One region of the Kineococcus sp. NPDC059986 genome, then DNA from elsewhere that is predicted to be linked to it. Evidence: riboswitches for the same ligand, from Rfam matches in the RefSeq annotation. Region 1 holds a riboswitch; the other holds the start of a gene.

Evidence for each region. A riboswitch is a leader RNA that binds a small molecule or an ion and turns the genes downstream of it on or off. The one in region 1 is predicted to bind S-adenosylmethionine.
Region 2: linked by a shared signal. The riboswitch ahead of AB0637_RS14825 (MetQ/NlpA family ABC transporter substrate-binding protein) and the one ahead of AB0637_RS07525 (sugar ABC transporter substrate-binding protein) in region 1 are both predicted to bind S-adenosylmethionine.

The regions. Positions count from the first base shown of each region.
Region 1 is NZ_JBFBND010000007.1:45,990-51,607, reverse strand. Features, by position in the region: gene AB0637_RS07530 (sugar ABC transporter permease) at 1-233, opposite strand, end outside; gene AB0637_RS07525 (sugar ABC transporter substrate-binding protein) at 230-1,618, opposite strand; SAM riboswitch class I at 1,855-1,945, opposite strand; gene AB0637_RS07520 (Rne/Rng family ribonuclease) at 2,363-5,509, shown strand.
Region 2 is NZ_JBFBND010000018.1:68,361-73,978, forward strand. Features, by position in the region: gene AB0637_RS14810 (hypothetical protein) at 1-696, shown strand, start outside; gene AB0637_RS14815 (ABC transporter permease subunit) at 728-1,327, opposite strand; gene AB0637_RS14820 (methionine ABC transporter ATP-binding protein) at 1,396-2,427, opposite strand; gene AB0637_RS14825 (MetQ/NlpA family ABC transporter substrate-binding protein) at 2,424-3,374, opposite strand; SAM riboswitch class IV at 3,442-3,552, opposite strand; partial or broken gene AB0637_RS14830 (DUF1737 domain-containing protein) at 3,645-3,809, opposite strand; gene AB0637_RS14835 (hypothetical protein) at 3,806-4,432, opposite strand; gene AB0637_RS14840 (OsmC family protein) at 4,508-5,011, shown strand; gene AB0637_RS14845 (cytosine permease) at 5,034-5,618, opposite strand, start outside.

The sequences.
Region 1 (5,618 bases):
TGCAGCGGTCGGGCCAGCGAGGACTTCGTCACCGCCAGCGCGACGACGAACAGCGTGGGGTAGACGAGCATGAGGGCGAGCCCGGCCAGGCTGGGCGCCGCCAGCCAGGTCGAGACGTGCCCGGGCCGGTGCCGGCCGGGGACCGCCCGCCGGCCTCCGGGAGCGGATCCGCGGCGGGGCCTCGGGACCCCGGCCCGCGTCCGTTCCCCGCGCTGTTCGTCGAGCTGCGTCATCCGAGTTCCTTCTCCCAGCTCTCCGCGGCCTTGTCGAGCGCGGCCTGCGGCGGCGTCTGCCCCTGGATCGCGAGCGCCAGCTGGTCGACGAGGTCCTGCAGCGCCTTCGGGGCGCCCTGCCGGCTCGGCCACGCCAGCGGCGTGCCGTCCAGGCCCTCGCGGATGACGTCGGTGGCCTTGCCGGCCGCCTGCGCGTACGAGTCCGCGTCGAGCACCGACTTGCGGGCCGGGTCGATGCCCGAACCGGCGGTCGAGGCGAGCAGGAGGTTGTTCTCCTTGTTCGTCGCCCACTCCACGAAGGCCGCCGCCTTGTCCTGCTGCTTCGAGGCGCTCGACACCCCGAGGCCGAAGCCCGCGTCGAGGGCCGTGCGCGGCGTCGTGTTCTTCCCGCCGACCGGCAGCGTGACGACGCCCCACTTGTCGACGATCTTCGAGCTCGACGGGTCCTGCGCCTTGAGGCCGAGGTCGGTCCAGGTGTCGAGCATGGCGCCCTGCCCGGACAGGAAGGCCGAGTTGGCCTGGTCGAAGCCCGTCTGCAGCGGCGTCGGCAGGGCGGAGGGGGAGACGTCGATGAGGTGCTGCAGCGCCGCGAGGCCCTCCTCGCCCGCGAAGGCGGGCTTGCCGTCGGAGTCCACGAGCGTCCCGCCGTAGCCCGCGAGACGGTTGATGAAGGAGCAGCCCAGGATCATCGGGACCTGCTGCCCCTCGACGATGGCGCCGTAGACCGCGCCGCCGGAGTCCTTGGTGATCTTCTCGGCGGCCGCGTCGTACTCGTCCCAGGTCTTCGGCGGCTCCACGCCGTACCGCTCGAAGACCTCGGCGTTGTAGTAGAGGACGTGGGTGTCGCCGTCGAAGGGCAGGCCGTACCGCTTGCCGTCGATGAGCGTGTACGGGTCGTAGATCGACGGGAGGAAGTCGTCCGTGCCGATCTCGCCGTTGGCGCCGATCCACTCGGTGAGGTCGACGAGGGCGTCGGCGTTCACCAGCTCGCCCAGGCCGAAGTAGAAGTAGTCGAAGACGTCGAACTCGCCGTCGCCGCCCTGCACGTCGAGGATCTGCTTGCTCGTCAGCTGGTCGTAGGGGACGGCCGTGACATCGAGCTTGCCGCCGAACTCGTCGGCGAACTTCTTCCCGAGCAGGTCCGTGAAGGCCAGCACGTGCGGCTGGTTGACCATGAGCTTGAGCGTCGCGCCCTTGAGGTCGACGGCCTTCTGCGCGGCCAGACCCGACGCGGCGGACCCCTCGCCGCAGGCCGCGAGGGTGCCGGTGGCGGCCAGGGCGCCGACCCCGAGGGCGCCGGACAGGATGCGGCGGCGGCTGGCGACGAGGCGGGCGGCGGCCGACGGGGCGGGCTGGGGCAGGGGGGTGCGACGGGGCGCGGACATGGCGGTGCTCCGGGGGTAGGCGGACGGGACGTCCGTCGGGGGGTGCGCGCGGAACGGCGCGCTCGTGCGGTGCGGGGAGGGCGGGGCGATGGCCCCGGGGACGTGCGGCGGCCGGTCAGGCTGCGGCTGACGTCCCCTGGTGCGCCGAGGAGCCCGGGCGACAGACCATCGAGGCCGTGCGCGCGAGGTCGACGTGGTAACGCCGGGTCAGACGGGTACGGCTGTGCATCGCGAGTCCTCCATCGTCCCTGGCGGGAGCACCTGCCGCTCACGCGGTGGTTGCTGTGGCGTCGTCGAGCCAGGACTCTCGGCCACTCTGGATGGTGTTGGTCGCAGCGTAGCGGACCCCCTGCCCTTCCGGGAACGTTCCGAGAGGCGCCGGCGGTGGGCGCGAGTGCGCAGGGTCACGGCGGGCGGGCTGTGCGGCACCGGGCTGTGCCACACTGAAGACGGTCGCGCGTTCCCCGACACCGGGCGGGCGGCCCGCCGTCGAGACCGTCGCCTGGTGCGTGGGTCCCGGGCAGCGCCGCGGTCTGGTGGAAGGACCTCGCTGGCGCCCCGGCCCGTTCCCCTGACGACGACCGCCGGCGGCTCCGGGGGGAGCACGCGTCGCGCGACCCCTCCGGTGCACCAGGACTTCCGTCGGGTGCGGGTCGACCCGCCCGGCGATTCCGACAAGGACGCCCGAGCGTCCGCGGGGGACGACCGGTGGCGCGGAAGCTGCGGGCGAAGCGGAGCACACCCGTGACCAGCACACCCGACGAGAACACGACGACCGACGGCGCGACGACCGCGTCCGCGACGGGCACCGGGGCGACGCGGCCCCGCCGCCGTCGCGCCGCGAGCAGGCCGGCCGGTCCGCCCGCCCACGTGGACGCGACCACCGACGAGACCACCGCCGAGAACACCAGTGACGGCGCAGCGGTCGCCGCCCCCGTGGCGGAGACCCCGGTCACCCCGGACGTCGCCAGCGAGCCCGCGCCCGAGGCGACCCCCGAGGTGACCCCGGACGCGGAGGCTCCCGCCCCGCGGCGACGGGCCCGCCGCGCCGTCCGCAAGGTCGCGGCGCCCGAGACGCCCGCCGCCGAAGCGCGCACCGAGACCCCGGCAGTCGCGGAGACCCCGGCAGTCGCGGAGACCCCGGCAGTCGCGGAGATCCCGGCAGTCGCGGAGACCGGTGCCGTCGCCGCCCCTGCCGACACCCCCGCCGAGGACGTCCCGGTGGAGGTCACCGCGCCCCCGCGTCGGCGTCGTGCGCGCAAGTCGGCCGGCACGCCGGCCCCCGTGGAGACCCCCGCCGCGGAACCCGCCGTGGAGCCGGTCGTCGCGGCCGCCGCCGACGCGCCCGTGGAGGAAGCCCCCGTCGAGGCCCCCCTCGAGGCCCCCGTCGACGCCCCGGTCGAGACCCCCGCGGAGGCGCCGACCGAGCCCTCCGACCTCATGGACGACCCGGTCCTGGTGCGCGCGGCCGGCTTCGCCCGCGGCGCCCGCCGCCGGGACGCGGTCGCCGAGACCACCCCCGAGCGGACCACCGACGCCGCGGCCCGCGCGACGGCTCTCTTCTTCCAGGCCCCGGACGCCGAGACCCCCTCGCGTCGCCGTCGCGCCTCCGCCCCCGCGGGCCCGCCGCCCGCGGCCCGTGCGGACGAGCACGGCGACCAGGTCGACGAGGTCGACGACCTCGAGGACACCACCCACGACGTGCGCTCGCGCGACGACGAGGTGCTCGACAGCCTGCGCGACCTGCGTCGTTCCCGTGGTGTGCGCCGCCCGCAGACCGAGGACGCCGACGAGGCGGACGACGACGAGGACGCCGAGGACCAGAACGAGGACGACGAGTCCGACGAGGACGACGACGACACGCGCGACGAGGACGGTGGCGCACCGCGCCGTCGTCGTCGCCGCGGGGGCCGCGGCCGTCGCAGCCGCGGCCGCGACGGCGGGGACGAGCGCGACGACCCGGACGCCGAGGACTCCACCACCGACGGCGGCTCCGCCGAGGACGACGAGGACTCCGACGACGCGGCCGAAGGCTCCGAGGACGGCGACGAGCAGTCCGGCTCCTCGCGCCGCCGTCGCCGTCGTCGCCGTCGCGGGGGCTCCGGCGAGTCCGAGGACGTCGCCGGCGACGACCCGCCGAACACCGTCACCCGCGTCCGCGAACCGCGCCGTCCGCGCAGCACGGCCGCCGCGAGCACTCCTGGCACGGGCGAGGACGAGATCACCGCGCTGCGCGGCTCGACCCGGCTCGAGGCCAAGAAGCAGCGCCGCCGCGAGGGCCGCGAGGCCGGCCGCAAGCGCGCCATCCTCACCGAGGCCGAGTTCCTCGCGCGCCGCGAGGCCGTCGAACGGGTCATGGTCGTGCGCCAGCAGGACGACCGCACCCAGATCGGCGTCCTCGAGGACGGCATCCTCGTCGAGCACTACGGCGCCAAGCAGGCGCAGACGACCATGGTCGGCAACGTGTACCTCGGCCGCGTCCAGAACGTGCTGCCGAGCATGGAGGCCGCGTTCGTCGACGTCGGCAAGGGCCGCAACGCCGTCCTGTACGCCGGTGAGGTCAACTGGGACGCAGCCGGGCTCGAGGGGCAGCCGCGGCGCATCGAGGCCGCGCTGAAGTCGGGCGACCCCGTCCTCGTCCAGGTCACCAAGGACCCGGTGGGGCACAAGGGGGCCCGTCTGACGAGCCAGGTCTCGCTGCCCGGTCGCTACCTGGTCTACGTCCCGCGCGGGTCGATGACCGGGATCTCCCGCAAGCTGCCCGACACCGAGCGTGCGCGGCTGAAGAAGGTCCTCAAGGAGGTCGTGCCGCAGGGCGCGGGCGTCATCGTCCGCACCGCGGCCGAGGGCGTCCACGAGGACGAGCTGCGCGCCGACGTCCAGCGCCTGCAGGCGACCTGGGAGGCCATCCAGGCCAAGTCCCAGAGCAAGAACGCGCCGCTGCTGCTGCACGGCGAGCCGGACCTCACGGTCCGCGTCGTCCGCGACGTGTTCAACGAGGACTTCACCAAGGTCGTCGTCTCCGGCGAGCAGGCCTGGGACGCCGTCCACGGGTACGTCGCCGACGTCGCCCCGGACCTCGGCGAGCGCCTCGAGCGCTGGGAGGGGTCGCAGGACGTCTTCGCGGCCCACCGGATCGACGAGCAGCTGCAGAAGGCGCTGGGCCGCAAGGTCTGGCTGCCCTCGGGCGGTTCCCTCGTCATCGACCCGACCGAGGCCATGCACGTCATCGACGTGAACACCGGGAAGTTCACCGGGGCCGGCGGGACGCTCGAGGAGACCGTCACGCGGAACAACCTCGAGGCCGCGGAGGAGATCGTCCGGCAGCTGCGGCTGCGGGACATCGGCGGGATCATCGTCATCGACTTCATCGACATGGTCCTGGAGTCCAACCGCGACCTCGTCCTGCGCCGGCTCGTGGAGTGCCTGGGCCGGGACCGGACCAAGCACCAGGTCGCCGAGGTGACGTCGCTGGGCCTCGTCCAGATGACGCGCAAGCGCACCGGTCAGGGCCTGGCCGCCGTCCTGGAGGAGCTCGACGCGGCCGCCGACGCGAACCCCGCGCCGCAGCCGCAGCCCGTCTCCTCGGGCGGCGGGAACAGCGGCGGCGGTGGCACCGGCGGCGGGAACAACGGCGGGGGCACCGGCGGTGCTGCGAACGGCAGCGGGAACGGCTCGGGCAAGTCCCGTCGCCGCCGCGGTCGCGACCGCTCCACCGAGGACGCGGGCCGTCCCGAGGGGGCCGAGGCGGCCGAGGGCGGCCCCGAGGGCAAGGGCGAGGAGCCGCCCAAGGACTCCGCCGTGCTCGCCGCCATCGCCGCCGTCGCGGCGGCCGGCCGGCGGGAACGGGACACCTCCGCCCCCGAGCCGGCCTCGCCGGCGGGGGAGTGAGGGCGTCGTTTTGACCCCGGGGGCAGGCGTTCCGTACGCTTACCCCTTGGTGCGCCGTCGTGCGCGAGCCTCGGACTGCGTGTGCGGTCCGGTGGCGTTCCAGTTCGTG
Region 2 (5,618 bases), on a different contig from region 1:
GCCTCGACGGTGCTGCGCGTGCTCGTCGGTGTCGCGGTCGTCCTGCTGCTCCTCAGCGCGATCAGCGACGTGGCCTACCTCGGGTGGGGGCGGTTGGGGCGGCCCCAGGCGGCGCTCGACCTCGACCGCGAGGGCAACGTGCCCACCTGGTGGTCCAGCTTCCAGGTGGGGCTGCTGGCCCTCCTGTGCTTCCACCTCTCGCGTCGGGACCGCGGCCGTCGCGGCGGCCGCCCGGTGGCCTGGCTGCTGTGCGGGGCCGCCCTGCTCTACGTCTCCGTCGACGAGGTGGCGCAGCTGCACGAGCAGCTCAACGCGGTCTTCCACGACCTCGCCGGCCGCAGCGACGGGATCTTCCGCTTCGGGTGGGTGTTCCTCGCCCTCCCCGTCGTGGCCGTCTTCGTGGTGGTGATGTTCCCGCTGCTGCTGTCCCTGCCGCGCCCCGTCGCCGCCGAACTCCTGGCCGGCGGTGCCGTCTTCCTCCTCGGCGCGGTGGCCCTGGAGGTGGTCGGCAGCGCGCTGCTCAGCGCCGGCTGGTCGAGGACGTCGTTCCCGTTCGTCCTGGAGTACCACGCCGAGGAGTTCTTCGAGATGACCGGCGTGGCCGTCGCGTTCCACGCGGTCGCGCGGTACGCGGCCTCCTCGGGCGAGCGCGTCCTGCACGTCCCCGCGGGTGGGGAGCTGCGCAGCCGGACCTGAGCAGTCCGGCTGCGCAGCTCGAGGGTCCGCTTCAGCGCCGCATGACGCCGCGCGCCAACCGGTTCCCGAGGACCTGCCCCACCTGCACGATCACGATGATCGCCGCGACGGCGACGTAGATGATCCCGTAGTCGTACTGCTGCTTGCCGTAGCTGATCGCGTACTCGCCCAGACCGCCGCCGCCGACGATCCCGGCCTGTGCCGTCATGTCGACGATGCCGATGAAGATGAACGTGTACCCCAGGATCAGCGGTCCGAGGCCTTCGGGGAGGACGACGCCGACGAGGATGGAGAACCGGGAGGCGCCGACGGCGCGGGCGGCCTCCACGACCCCCGGGTCCACGCTCACCAGCGACTGCTCGACGATGCGCGCGACGGCGAAGGCCGCGGCGAGCGAGATCGCGAAGGTCACGGCCGTCGTCCCGATCGTCGTGCGGACGACGGCCATCTGCAGCGGTGTGATGGCGGCCAGGAAGATGACGAACGGGATGGGGCGCACGAGGTTGACCACGAACCCGATGAGCCCGAACACGAACCGGTTGCCGTAGAGGTTGCCGGGGCGGGTGGCGTACAGCGCCGTCCCGAGCGCCAGACCGATCACGCCGGACACGACGAGCGAGACGACCGCCATGAGCAGGGTCTGCCAGACCGCGGCCTCGAAGACGTCGATCGTGTCGAGGAATCCGCTGAAGTCCACGCTCAGGCCTCCTCGTCCGTGTGGACGCCGGCCGCGGCCAGCTCCCGCAGGGCGGCGTCGACCGCCCCCTCCCGGGGTGCGGTCAGTTCGTAGGTCAGGGAACCGACCCGGCGTTCGCGGATCTCCGAGACCCCGCCGTAGACCAGTTCGGCGGTGACCTCCTCCTGCCGGAACGCCGAGTCGACGCGTTGCTGCAGTCCCGGTTCGTCGGTGATGCGGACGCTCACGAGTCGGCCCGGGTGGTGCGCGCGCAAGCGCGCGACCGTGTCCGCCGAGGGCCGGTCGTGCGTCGCGCTGCGCACGAAGCGCTGCGCCGCAGGGGTCTGGGGGTCGGAGAACACGTCGTAGACGTTCCCGACCTCCACCACCCGCCCCTGCTCCATCACGGCGACGCGGTCGGCGATCTGCCGGACGGCCTCCATCTCGTGGGTGATGACGACGATGGTGACGCCGAGTTCGGTGTTGACGCGTCGCAGGAGCGAGAGCACCTCGGTCGTCGTCTCGGGGTCCAGCGCGCTCGTCGCCTCGTCGCACAGCAGGAGCGGCGGGTTGGTGGCGAGCGCGCGGGCGATGCCGACGCGCTGCTTCTGACCGCCGGACAGCTGTTCTGGGTAGGCGTGCGCGCGGTCGAGCAGGCCGACGAAGTCGAGCAGTTCGGCGGTGCGCCGGTCCCGTTCGGCCTTCGCGACGCCCGCCACCTTCAGCGGGTAGGCGACGTTCCCGGCGACCGTCCGGGACCGGAACAGGTTGAACTGCTGGAAGATCATCCCGATGCGGGAGCGGGCCTGGCGCAGTTCCCCTTCCGACAACGTCGTGAGGTCCTGGCCGGCGACGCGGACGCTGCCCGCGGTCGGCTTCTCGAGCGCGTTGACGAGCCGGACGAGGGTGGACTTCCCTGCGCCGGAGTACCCGATGACCGCGAGGACCTCGCCCTCGGCCACGTCGAGGGACACGCCGTCGACCGCCGTGACGGACGCGCCGCCACGACGGTCGAAGGTCTTGCTGACGTCCGTCAGCGAGATGAGCGTGTTCACTTGCCCGCGGCGGCCTTCGCGTCGGCCTCGACCTCGGTGAGTTCCTTCTGCAGGTCCGCCGCGGAGGTGTCCTGGACGACCGCGCCCGGGTTCTCCTGCAGGAACACCTCCTGCACGGCCGGGTCGTGCCACAGCGCCGCCAGGTCGAGGTAGGTCTTGTTCCCGGTGTCGGCCTTGCGAGACGCGAAGATGTTGACGTAGGGCGCCGCAGCTGGGTCGCTCGGGTCGTCCTTGACGATGATGTCGCTCGTCGGCAGCTTCGCCTTGGTGGCGTAGTTGTTGTTGACGATCGCGGCGGCCACGGAACCGGACTGCAGGGCCGAGGCGGTCTGGTCCGCGGCGACGGTCGTCACCTTCACCTTCGCCGACTCGATGTCGTTCACCTTGGAGAAGGCGGTGCCGCCGTCCTTCAGCGTCACCAGACCGGCGCTCTGCAGGACGAGCAGGCCGCGGGCCTCGTTGATCGCGTCGTTGGGGATGGCGACCTGGGCGTCGGCGGGCAGTTCGGCGGCGGACTTCGCCGTGAGCGAGTACAGCGGCAGGGGGTACACGGCCGTCGCTCCGACGGGCTGCAGGTCGTCGCCGGAGGTCGCGTTGTAGTTCGCGAGGTACTGGATGTGCTGGAACTGGTTGAGGTCCAGCTGGTCCTGCGACAACGCCGGGTTCGGCTGCGTGTAGTCGGAGAAGTTCACCAGTTCGACGTCGACGTTCAGCTTCGACTTCGCGAGCTCCCTGTACGTCGACCAGTACTTCAGCGAGGCGTCGGCGACACCGATCTTCACGGTCTTGGCGGGGGTGCCACCGCCGGCCGCGGTGGTCGCGGTGTCGTCACGGGTGCCCAGGACGACGGCGACGACCACGACGATCACGACGATCACGGCGGCGACCAGGCCGATGAGGAGACCACGGCGCCGGGGCTTGTCGGGCAGGACGGGGGCGTTGGACACGCGATCACTCCGGGAGTCGTTCGGCGGGCGCGCGGAGTTCAGCACTGCCGTGATCGACGGGTCCGGTCGTCCGCGCTTGCCGGACGGGATCGTCCGGCCAGGTCTTCACCTGGGGCACCCCGCCGCGGGGGAGGGTTGCCGGACAGCGAGCCAGGGCTTGACGCTGTCACTCATGACCTGGTGAAACCCTAGCACCGGTTCCGGAGTGGTCGGGGCGAGCTCCTCTCCGGCGGCCCGTCAGCTGCGCGACGGCGGGGGGACGACCACGTGGGGGAGCACGACGGCCTGTGCGGCGACGGTCCGGCCGTCGGTCGTGGTGAGCGACGGGCTGCCGTGCAGGACGTACCCGTCGGCGAGGGCGGCGCTCACCTTCTCGCAGAACGAGCGGTCGTCCGGGCCGGTCAGCAGGCGGTAGCTCAGCTTCTCCTCGCTCACTCCGGCAGGGTAGCCCGGACCCGCTCGAGGGCGTCCTCGACGGCCAGCAGACCCAGGGCGGCGTCGGCCAGGGCGTCCCCGCGCTTCTTCGGCGAACCCGGCGACCAGCGCTTCTCGTCGTACTCGTTCGCCGTGCGGCGCAACGCCTCCACCCCGACCCGGCGCTCCGCGACCAACCGGTCGTGGAGTTCGGCGGGGGAGGGCGCCGGGGGACGCAGCGACTCGCCGTCACCCCCGCGCAGCTGCACCAGCACGTCGTGGTCCAGGCCGTCCTGCGCCGTCCAGAACCGGACCGGACGGTCCACGACGTGGTTCCACACGGGTGCCTGGTCCGAGCGGAACCACAGGACGACGGGTTTCGTCTCCAGCCCGGACGCGGCCAGCCAGTGGCCCGCCGCCGGCGGCAGCGTGCCCGCGGCGCTGTCCTCCTCGGCCGCGTTCGTCACGAGTGCGACCTGCACCCCGTCGGCCTCGGGCAGGTCGTCGCGGCGCGGGCCGAGCAGGTCGCCGAAGACCCACGCCTCGGCCACCCGCAGGCGCACGATCCCCTCGGGTTGGCGCTGCATGTGCGCGCAACGGTCGGCGACGTCCTCGAGGGTCTTCAGGGCCGTGGTCCACTTCACGCGGCCCAGTGTGCTGGACCGGTCGGGGGGCGGGCAGGTTGCGGGTCGTACCACCTCCGGGCCTAAGCTTCCCCGGTGGATTCGACCGAGCTCAGGGCCCTGCAGAAGCCGTTGAAGGACTCCTACCGGGAGGATCCGGCCAAGGCGCTGGTGCCGGCCAAGGCCGTCGCCGTGCTCGACGGGCAGTCCATCGGGGTCTCGGTCGACGGGTTCGCCGGGACGACCCGCGCCGGTCTGCACCCCGCCGCCGGTGGCGACGGCACCGAGGCGTGCTCGGCCGACATGCTCTGCGAGGCCGTGGCCGCGTGCGCGGGGGTGACCCTGCGCAGCGTCGCGACGGCCATGGGCGTCGAACTGCGCAACGCCTCCGTGACCGCCGAGGCGCACTGGGACGCCCGCGGCACCCTCGGGGTGGCACGGGAGGTGCCCGTCGGGATCACCGACGTGACCATCACCTTCGACTTCACCTCCGACGCCGACGAGGCGACGGAGCAGAAGATGATCACGCTGGCCGAGCGCTACTGCGTCATCGCCCAGACGCTGCAGACGCCGCCGAAGGTCACCGTCCGGCGCGGCTGACGCACCCGGGGCGGGGGGCACCTCAGCGGCGCTCCTGCCGGCGCACCTCGCCCCGCCCGGCCACGGCCACGACGACGAACCCGAGCACGAGGGCGACCAGCACGCCGAGGTTGGCGTACGCCCACTCGCCGTCGCGGCCGCCGATCGGCCCGAGCAGGTACCCCTGCCACGTCAGCCAGCTCGCGCCGCCGTTCGTCACCAGCCCCCAGCCGACGACGGTGGCGAGGACCATCGTGACCAGGGCGAGGGGGCGCACAGCGCCGTAGCGGCCGCGGGGGTCGAGGAGCTCTGCCTCGGCGTACCCGGTCCGGCGCGTGGCGAGGTCGGCCAGGAAGATCCCGGCCCACGCGGCGATGGGCACGCCCAGGGTGATGAGGAACCCCTGGAACGGGACGAGGAAGTCGGCGGAGAAGAAGGCGATGTACACGGCGCCGGCCGCCATGAGCGCCCCGTCGACGAGGACGGCCACCGGCCGCGGCACCCGCAGACCGACGTTCAGCAGGGCGAGGCCGGAGGAGTAGATGTCCATGACCGCCCCGCCGACGAGGCCGAGCACGGCGACGACGACGAACGGCACGAGGAACCAGGTCGGCAGGATGCCGGTGAG